Regions from separate parts of the Pedobacter antarcticus genome, predicted to be linked through region 1. Evidence: riboswitches for the same ligand, from Rfam matches in the RefSeq annotation. Region 1 holds a riboswitch; each other region holds the start of a gene.
The links. Region 1 has a riboswitch for thiamine pyrophosphate ahead of pnuC (nicotinamide riboside transporter PnuC). Riboswitches for the same ligand answer to the same signal wherever they lie in the genome.
Positions count from the first base shown of each region.

Region 2: it holds a riboswitch for thiamine pyrophosphate, as region 1 does, so the genes downstream of both, thiS (sulfur carrier protein ThiS) here and pnuC (nicotinamide riboside transporter PnuC) in region 1, are expected to answer to the same signal.
Region 3: it holds a riboswitch for thiamine pyrophosphate, as region 1 does, so the genes downstream of both, BLR53_RS18575 (hypothetical protein) here and pnuC (nicotinamide riboside transporter PnuC) in region 1, are expected to answer to the same signal.

Region 1 covers NZ_FNGZ01000002.1:224,557-227,840, reverse strand. Annotated here, with positions in the region: gene BLR53_RS04585 (ROK family protein) at 1-760, shown strand, start outside; gene BLR53_RS04580 (porin family protein) at 846-1,430, opposite strand; TPP riboswitch at 1,672-1,765, shown strand; gene pnuC (nicotinamide riboside transporter PnuC) at 1,812-2,444, shown strand; gene BLR53_RS04570 (acyl-CoA dehydrogenase family protein) at 2,437-3,284, shown strand, end outside.
Region 2 covers NZ_FNGZ01000001.1:819,996-823,279, reverse strand. Annotated here, with positions in the region: gene BLR53_RS03510 (hypothetical protein) at 61-393, shown strand; gene BLR53_RS03505 (DUF2931 family protein) at 397-1,143, shown strand; TPP riboswitch at 1,343-1,431, shown strand; gene thiS (sulfur carrier protein ThiS) at 1,491-1,694, shown strand; gene thiC (phosphomethylpyrimidine synthase ThiC) at 1,710-3,284, shown strand, end outside.
Region 3 covers NZ_FNGZ01000015.1:2,990-6,273, forward strand. Annotated here, with positions in the region: gene BLR53_RS18565 (hypothetical protein) at 1-863, opposite strand, end outside; gene BLR53_RS18570 (DUF6876 family protein) at 1,088-1,447, opposite strand; gene BLR53_RS18575 (hypothetical protein) at 1,805-2,122, opposite strand; TPP riboswitch at 2,463-2,558, opposite strand; gene BLR53_RS18580 (hypothetical protein) at 2,860-3,153, shown strand; gene BLR53_RS18585 (PRC-barrel domain-containing protein) at 3,231-3,284, shown strand, end outside.

The DNA.
Region 1 (3,284 bases):
TTCAAGGGCAGGCAAGAATTACACCTATCTTATTCCCGGACCAGAAGATAACTTGCAGGAACTAATGCAGCGTAAACTCGGTTATCCTGTATTTATACAAAATGACGTAAAAAGTGCTACAATAGCAGAATGCCGGTATGGCCTGGCATATGGAAAGAGTGATGCATTACTCGTACTAATGGACTGGGGTATTGGTCTGGGTATTATTATGGATGGCAAATTGCGGTCCGGATCCAAAGGTTTCTCCGGAGAAATCGGTCATATTCCTTTCGTTGAAGATGGTAAGCTTTGTTACTGCGGTAAACGCGGCTGCCTGGAAACAGTTGCTTCGGGCATAGCACTGGCAAGAATGGCAAAAGAAGGAATTCAATCCGGCAAGTCGTCCATTCTGAATCAATTATCTGACCAGGAAATCGAGACCATAGAACCAAGAATCATTATTGACGCGGCAAATAAAGGCGATCAATATGCCATCAATATCTTGTCGGAGGTCGGCGTTAGTCTTGGCAGGGGAATAGCCACTTTAATTCAACTGTTTAATCCGGAAGTAATTATTCTGGGTGGTAAAATAGCTGCTGCAAAACAATATATAACCATTCCCATACTCCATTCAGTTAATACTTACAGTATGACGGCCATTAGAGAAAACACCAAAGTAATCTTATCCGAGCTGGGCAACGATGCCGGAATTTTAGGAACAGTCAGTATGGTTATTGATAAGGTATTGGAAATGCAGATTGAGATGGCAGGCAAATCCTGACTTTCAAATACGTCTTAAATAAATAAACCTGTACCGGAATTACCAGTACAGGTTTATTTGTTTATTTAATTTAGAGGCTATGATATTATATCCCAGCGTCTCTTTTAACTTTATTCGCTGTACCTGCACCCGGTAGATAAATCTGAAGTCCGAAAGAAAGGTTCAGATTATTTTGAGTTGTGGAGTTACCAAAGCCGACCAGACCATTGTATTTCAGCATAGTTTCCAATCCGATATTTGGCGTAATGAAGTATGCAAAACCTGGACCCACACCAAGGTTAAGGCCATTCGTCTTACCACCACCTTTACTTACGTTAACTCCACCAAAACCTACAGTTCCCTCTGCGAAGAAACGTCCGTGACGAAGTACCTCTACGTCTTTACCCGTATAATAACGACCTAAAGCACCCACTCCGTAATTAGTAGTGGTTGCACTGTTTTTCTGAGTTTTCAATCCGAGATTCACGTATCCACCGACAGCTACGTTATCCTGAATAAACCAAGCTGCTTTTGGTGTGATATCAACACTGAAAATACTCGGGTTATCTAAACCAAGATTAAGGTTGGCAAAATTACCGCCGACGAATACATTCCCTTTCTGAATTTGGGCATGTGCTGAAAAAGTTGCAATCAAAAGTGCAACTAGAGTAAGAGTTGAAAATTTTTTCATAGTGTTAGGATTATACTTTAAACCAACCATTGGCTAAAAGATGCTTTTAACACTACGCCTGAATACACCAAATTGTTTGCCTATTGATTAATTTTTAATAATTGACAGACTATTTCAGCTTTAAAAACGTTCTTTCGCCCTAAATAAGGGCCTGCAGAATCTCATCCGGAGGTAAATTCCAGAGAACACTTTCCAGTTTCATTAAACATTTATACCTTTATCCAGAAGAAATTATAAGATTTCTTAAACCTCGGGGTGCCTTACTATCAGGCTGAGATCAAACCCGCAGAACCTCGACCGGATAATGCCGGTTAGGAAAGGTAAGCCATTGGTTCTCCAACTTACCTTAATATGATTGGAATAAAACTAATGCATTGAAACATGAATTTACACGAATGGCTGTCGCTGTTTTTCGAACAGCTTATGAAAACCAGTTTACTGGAATATCTTGCGGTAGGATTTGGCATCTCAGAGGTTCTGCTGGCCAAACGCAACAACATTTGGCTATACCCTACAGGTATTATCTCCATACTGTTGTCTATGACACTTCTATTTGAGGCGAAACTGTATGCCGAAACCCTTTTAAATACTTATTACCTTGTCATGAGTGTATATGGATGGATCCTTTGGAGAAGTCGTAAACAACAACAGCAGCTTCAGGCAGACTGGAGCAACAGAGCCGAATTGACCACTGCGATACTCATTTCAGCCGGAGGTTTTATTATCCTGTACCTGGTATTGAATCATTTTACAGATTCAGATGTTCCGGTATGGGACGCTTTTGTTGCCTCTACTGCATGGGCGGGAATGTGGTTACTCGCTAAAAGGCGCATAGAAAACTGGATCTTTCTAAATATCTCCAACCTCTTCGCTATCCCGCTGCTTATCCATAAAAAACTACCAATGTTCGCTGTGCTCACCACCGTACTATTCATAGTGGCCATTTTCGGTTTTATAGAGTGGAAAGGCATTATCAAAAAGAAGAATTCATCCCCAAAACCAGCACATGTTTAACTTGCTTAGTACAGAAGAAAAAGACTGTATACACCAATACGCTGCCCTATCAGAAGAACAAGGTAAACTTCATCCGGCCATACTGGAACTCGCTTACACCAAACAATGGTTTAAACTATTTCTACCGGCATCATACGGCGGGCCCCAGTTATTGTTACCGGAAATACTCAGAATGGAAGAGGCATTGGCGGCAGAAGACGGCAGTTTAGCCTGGACAGTAACTTTATGCAGCGGAGCGGGCTGGTTTGCAGGTTTCTTAGATCCTGAACTGGCGGCAGAAATATTTTCTGACCCTCAAGTCTGCTTTGCAGGAAGCGGGGCTGTAGGTGGGACGGCAGTTGAATCTGAAACTGGCTATACAATTAATGGCTATTGGAAATATGCCAGTGGAGCTTTACACGCCACGGTATTTACGGCCAACTGTCAGCTACTCGACCACAACCATAATCCACTTAAAGATGACGCCGGAAACCAGGTAATCCGCTCTTTTATACTTAAAAAAGAAGAAGTTGAACTCGTACCCGGCTGGTCATACTTCGGGCTCGTAGCGACCGGAAGCCATGCATTTGAAGTAAAAGATCTTCAGGTTCCTGCTAACAGAACATTCCAGATCAACGAAAACATTAAACTAAACAGCCCTGGGTTCGACTACCCTTTCTTACAGATGGCCGAAACTACCCTTGCGGTGAACAGCGCCGGAATGTCTGCACATTTTTTAACACTGGCTGCCGACAGTTTCCGCTCCAGATCAGGACTAAAAAGATATACACAGGACCAGGTTAAATTCTTTGAAACAGAGCTCAGTAGCTGCAGCGAGGCATTAAAGGAAGCCAGAACAAA
Region 2 (3,284 bases), on a different contig from region 1:
TACTGCTATTACTTTTTTATATTTAACCGGTAAACATCAACCCGGATATTAATTAGGTATATGCAGGATCGAATTTCAGAAAAAGACGGCGACCAGAAGAATGCCGCAATTCAAGAGAAAAATAGTAATCTGACAGTTGGTTTAATATTTATTAACCTGATTTTGCTGCTCATATTTTTGAATTGGGGTTATGTCAGTGAAAATCAGTACTATTTTAATATAATCCTGATGATAGGTGCCTTATCTTTTCTTCTGGGCGGGTATGCACTGAGTTACCGCGGTAAGGGGTACAGGGCGGGGAGATGGCTCTTTGTAGCATCCCTTGTGCTGGCTGCAGCAGCTATTGGTCTATATCTTTATGCGGCCGGTATGGCGGCTGCTTTTCAGCATTAAAATATGAAATTGAACCTGGTTAATAAACTATATATCTCCATTGCCGTTTTGTTATTCATTTGTCTTTCCTATAAAATCATAAACTATAAAGGCTGGGAAAGATTTTACTATTTCTCTAGTGTTTCAGCACCAGCAGATTACCCTGTATTTATTGAGAAAATACAGTTTCAGCTACCGGATAAAGAAGATTCGCATGACTTCTATCAGTCCAGGGACGAAAATGTAAATGCATTCAGAACAGGATGGGGTGAGGAATATTACTCTGCATGGGTTCATAAACCCTTGCGTTTACCTGAAAAACTGGTAATTGAATATGCATCTTATTCCGAGCAGAAGTTCTATTCCGGTGTGATTGATCTTCCCGGTCCGGAGATTCTTGAAATTTTTAAGGCAGCACTAAAAGAAAAACAGGCTGCTAAGCTGAGTTCCAGTGGTGGGGATAAGCTGGGTTTAAGATTTGTTGTTGGGATTGCTCCGAAAGGGAATATCGTTGTGTGGCTGCGAGGGGTTTACCTGGAAAAGAAAATATTACAGACCAAAATCGAAAGCGTAAATTCTCAGGGAAAGGTTCTTCCAGGAAAGGATAATGCTGCGTTGAATCTCTTATTTAAGGAACTTTCAGATAGTGTGAAACTCGAGTTAAAGAAAGGGTCGGGAACACCTGCAAATTATCTGGATAGTTCTACAAATTATATTGAGCAAAATAAAGAACTCTGGGAGTATCAAAAAAAGAATCATTTTATCGACTAAATAGCCAGTCACATTGAAATGCCATATATGGTTGAATGGACCATTTACGCTTTTTGAGGCCGTCGATAGGCATATGTCTGTTAATCTTTTAATAGATAAAGATATATTTAATAGACTGTTAGTTTGATATTTATGCGTAAGCTTTTTTTTTAATTAAAATTAGCTTTCTTTTTTTTGATTTATTATTCTATACATTTACAAAAAACTTTAGGGGTGCCTTTGTGCTGAGAAATACCCTTTGAACCTGATGCAGTTAGTACTGCCGAAGGGAAAAGTGGAAACGACATGACGATGTTGTTTTTCCTTCCTCTATACGGGGCGTCCTATAGTTTGTAATTTTTTAAACTATGGATATTACCGTCAACCAAAAAACTTATTCTTTATCTCAGGTATGCTCAGTGGTGCAGATGCTCCGGACTGTTATTCAGCATCCTTTAACCGGCATCGCTGTCGCGGTTAACCAGCAGATTATTTCGAAAGCAGATTGGGGTAATTATCTATTGCAACCAGGTGACCAGGTCACTATTATCAAAGCAACTCAAGGCGGATAATTAAAAAACCAAAACATGAAAACGGAAAAACAACCAGGAGAACAAACGATCAGTAGAGCGCCCTTTCCGGCGTCGAAAAAGATATTTGTCAAAGGACAGATTCACGAGATTGAAGTTGCTATGCGTGAGGTTAGTCTCAGCGATACCCGGCTACATGGGCGTTTTGGAGAGACAGAGCCCAATGCTCCCGTTACACTTTACGATACCAGCGGGCCTTACACCGATACTTCAGTTGAAATTGACATTAAAAAAGGACTTTCCAGACTACGTAAAACATGGATTTCCGATCGTGGAGATGTAGAACAGCTCGATCATATTTCTTCTGATTATGGTAATCAGCGGGCCAATGATGAGAAATTGGATCACTTACGTTTCGCACATATCAGCAAACCGTTCAGAGCAAAAAAGGGCCAGAATGTGTCACAGATGCATTATGCGAGGAAAGGAATTATAACTCCGGAAATGGAGTATATAGCAATTCGTGAAAATCAGCGTGCGGACCTCTTGAAAGAGCAGCTTAACGGGCAATACGAGGTCATGTCACATCAGCATCCGGGACAAAGTTTCGGTGCGTTGACACCAACAGGTTATATAACTCCCGAATTTGTGAGACAGGAAGTGGCTGCGGGCAGAGCTGTTATTCCTGCAAATATCAATCATCCGGAATTAGAGCCTATGATTATCGGTAGAAATTTCCTGGTAAAAATAAATGCTAATATTGGAAATTCTGCAGTGACATCCAGTATAGAAGAGGAGGTTGAAAAGGCTGTCTGGGCTTGCAGGTGGGGTGCAGATACCATTATGGATCTCTCCACCGGCAAAAACATTCACGAAACCAGAGAGTGGATTATCAGAAATTCACCGGTGCCTATTGGTACAGTGCCTATTTATCAGGCATTAGAAAAAGTGAATGGAAAAGCTGAAGATCTGACCTGGGAGATTTTCCGCGATACCCTTATCGAACAAGCCGAACAGGGGGTAGACTACTTTACCATTCATGCAGGTGTATTGTTGCGTTATGTACCACTCACAGCCAAAAGAATTACCGGTATTGTTTCAAGAGGTGGTTCTATTATGGCCAAATGGTGTCTCGCACATCACAAAGAAAATTTCCTATACACACATTTTGAAGACATCTGTGAGATCATGAAAGCTTACGATGTTTCATTCTCTCTTGGAGATGGCTTAAGGCCAGGCTGTATTGCCGATGCAAACGATGCCGCACAATTTGGTGAACTGGAAACCCTTGGTGAACTGACTAAAATCGCCTGGAAGCATGATATTCAGACCATTATAGAAGGTCCGGGGCATGTTCCGATGCACCTGATTAAAGCGAATATGGATAAACAGCTGGAGCATTGTTCTGAAGCACCGTTTTATACATTAGGTCCGCTAACTACTGATATAGCGCCTGGGTATGACCATATTACCTCTGCAATCGGTGCTGCTATGATCGGTTGGTTCGGGACAGCGATGCTGTGTTATGTGACGCCAAAAGAGCATTTAGGATTACCAAATAAGAAGGATGTTAAAGACGGCGTCATCACTTATAAAATTGCAGCACATGCGGCTGATCTTGCCAAAGGGCAT
Region 3 (3,284 bases), on a different contig from region 1:
TTATTTTCAATACTACCGCTCACAAATTTGTATTCAAAAGAGAAGTGCAGCAGCTTCTTATCGCTGTTAATGTTTCTATGAATTGACTTTAAAATATTGCTAACAGCCTCCTTTTTATGTTTTGGCTCTTTTTCAACTGGATTGCCTTTTTTATCAGGCTCTTTCATATACCGAACGCCCGCAAGGTCTGCCAAATGATCTACCGAATATAAAGGAATGTCAACCTTTCCCTGTTGGGACGAATAGATGTGAAATATTTTATTCAGCCATATATATATTTTCTTCCTGGAATGCCCCCCCTTGCCTTTGCCGATGGCCGGAAGTCTGGTAGTATCAAGGGTATAGTACCTTTTTACAAATCCTTCGATAATAACATCTGAAAGGCGTACTTCATAGACCTTTTTAGTTCCCAGTACCGAACCGCTCTGTAGATAAATATCTTTAAGGATAGGGAAGTTTTCAAGCTTGATGATCTTGCCATCTTCTCTATAATCATGCACTTTGGAAAATAGGATATTGGTTCTTAGCATTCGGTAAAGCGTATAGTCAAGTACACTTTCAAATTTATGCCCTTCATAAACCGGGGCCTTAACACGGCCACTGGCTATATCGGGATGAATAGCGCAAAGGTTAGGTGCGCTGATACCCGTAAATTCGCTATATTCTTTAATGGTGAACTTCGTATAGCCAAAAAGGTTGTTATTGAGCTTCTTGCTCATGAAAATGATGAAATCCAAAACGTTTTGCGCATCACCCTCAAAGCTATTATCAATATCCATCAGGTTGTCGGCAACGCTTCGATCAACCCTTGACAGGCTGTAACTTAATTCTTTTGCTTTATCTGTTTGTACGTTATTTTCCATGAACATAAATTTTGATATCAATATACAAAGATATCAATATATCTTAAATAATAGAACTTTTAGGGTGTAAAGTGCATATGTAAAAATAAGCATTTTTTCTTTTGCTGTTTATTTACCAAAAGGTCGATAGGGTAGGGCGGGGAACGACAAGTAACCAAATTGCATTATAGTATTTCGACCGAAGGTAATACGGCCATAAAAAAAGCCCCAAAGGGGCTTGGTATTTAGTGCTCATTCGGTAAATGAATTACCTCGTTTTCTAACCAAAGATGTACTTCGTTTGCTTTAAAATCGGAAAACTGAATATTTATTTCTTTAATGACGTTTTTGTTTCCATCCTCTACGGAAAGTTTAAAGCTGTTGTTGCGCACTCGCTTTAATATCCAAACCTGAAACTCCTGGGCCTGCCGAATATCCCTTGAATGGATACTAATTAAATCAAGCAACCAATAACATTCATAAGTATCAGCAAGGTATTTTACCCCCTCTGTTACATGTACCCCAAAAATGTATTTGTAAATGCTTTCTGAACCGCCCGCAAACTGATTAAATTCGTAAGTGCTGTTTAACCTAAATTCTTCCATTTTATTGAATTTTATCATAAACCTGAATTAGTTTATATGCGGCATTCCGGTTCTAAAACCGAATTAGTGCAAAAAATTTGGAAAGAAAATGCGGTGGGGTTCCCCCAGGGATACCCATTTTGTTTTTAAATTATTTGGTGTGATGGTGAGGGGGCAGCCCACGTTTCGGGATTAGGGCCGACCTTTGTATCTAAACTAAAATATGACTACTCCCCAATGATTCTTTAATCGGGAACACCCTCTATATATAGGGGAATGCTATCAAAACGGAAAGAGCTGCCGGAGCTGGCCACGAAATTTTACTATCAAAAAGTCACACCCGGACTTTCTCCAGGAATAACTTTTGCTATCAATGTATTAGAAAAGTGAATACTGTGCTTCTGTATCAATAACAATGTATTGCTCTTTAATAAAGTGTTTAATTGCATCCTCGGCAAATGTTTTAAAGCAGGTATAGCCATAAAGCGATTCAGGATGAAAAAAATGTGATTTGCCATTTTTCTTGCCCGTAACCTGATTGATATAGCTAACCTGTAAATGGGATATACAAGGTAGGCCGTTTTCCTTAAGCACATTAAATGGTTTAAATCTGAAATGTACATCTACTTTGGTGCTACCTATGTTTTTTGTGTAGTGGTTTTCTGTTAAAAATTCTTGATGAATGGTCGTTTCCATGATAATAAGCTTTAAATTTTTATTGCATGGGGTAGACTGGAAGCATAACCGTCAAGGGCGGTAAGGAACGAGCCGTTTATATACCCTTGATGGTTATAAAGCGATCAGTTGTACCTTTGCTTACTAAAAATAAAGCGGTTCACTGATAACGACTTTATGAAGTTGACAGATAATGCTATCATAAACAATAACCTGGTAGATCTTCAGGAAAACTTAATGCTATCAAACAGTCGAGCGGATCTCGCTGCCGGCACAAAAATATGCTATCATGCTTAAAACAATTAAACACGGGGATTTTCTTGCTTATCTTAAAATCAAAAGGGGCTTGGCCTAAGCCAAAACCCCAGGAGCTTTTTTGTCCCTTCGCTGGTATTACCCAGATCAAGTTCAATGGGTATATCTCAGGTTTCCTAAAAAACCACCCAAAAAAGCTTCACGTAATGTAGCGTAAAAACCATGCTAATTGTTTAATTAACAGTCCGGTAATTTTTACGGTTGAATGTTCATACCGCTTTCAAATCTTCAATGCGGTAGAGCGGCTTATTAAGCTAAGATTAAAAAGAACGAAACATTACATGCCGGTTAAATGTTATAGGGCTTTAAAAGAAATCAAATTTTAATCCCCTTTAAAATTTACGCTATGGAATTCATCGGTATTGCATTCGCGCTTTTTTATGCTGTTACTTTAACAGCGGTCTTTAGTTTGATCTTTAAAATACGGGCCCCTGGAATGGGTTATGGATTTTTTTCTTCCTTCTTTTTTTATTGCCTTGGGCGCAGGAGAATGGGTGGCCCCGTCCGGGTCTATAGCATGGGGGTATTATTGGGCTCCGGGGCTGCTTGCGGCCATTACATTCGCCCTGGTGATTGCCGCTGCTGCGCCCTCATCACCAGTAACTGCCAAAAGCGCCATGGCAAATAAAACACCCGTAGACCTGAAAAAAGATGAAGAAACTGCGGTAGCTGCTGTTTTAACCATCAGTATTTTCTTTTGGGTATTGGTAGCTATATTGGTTACAGCAGCGATTTAAGGCATCATTGCTCGTTGAGGGATCTATCCTTATTATTTATTAAATTGTTTTTATATACACTGCTTAAATCTAAAACTATGTTATACAATGTAAAAAGTTTTGTTGGCTTCCATATTGGGGCTAGCGACGGC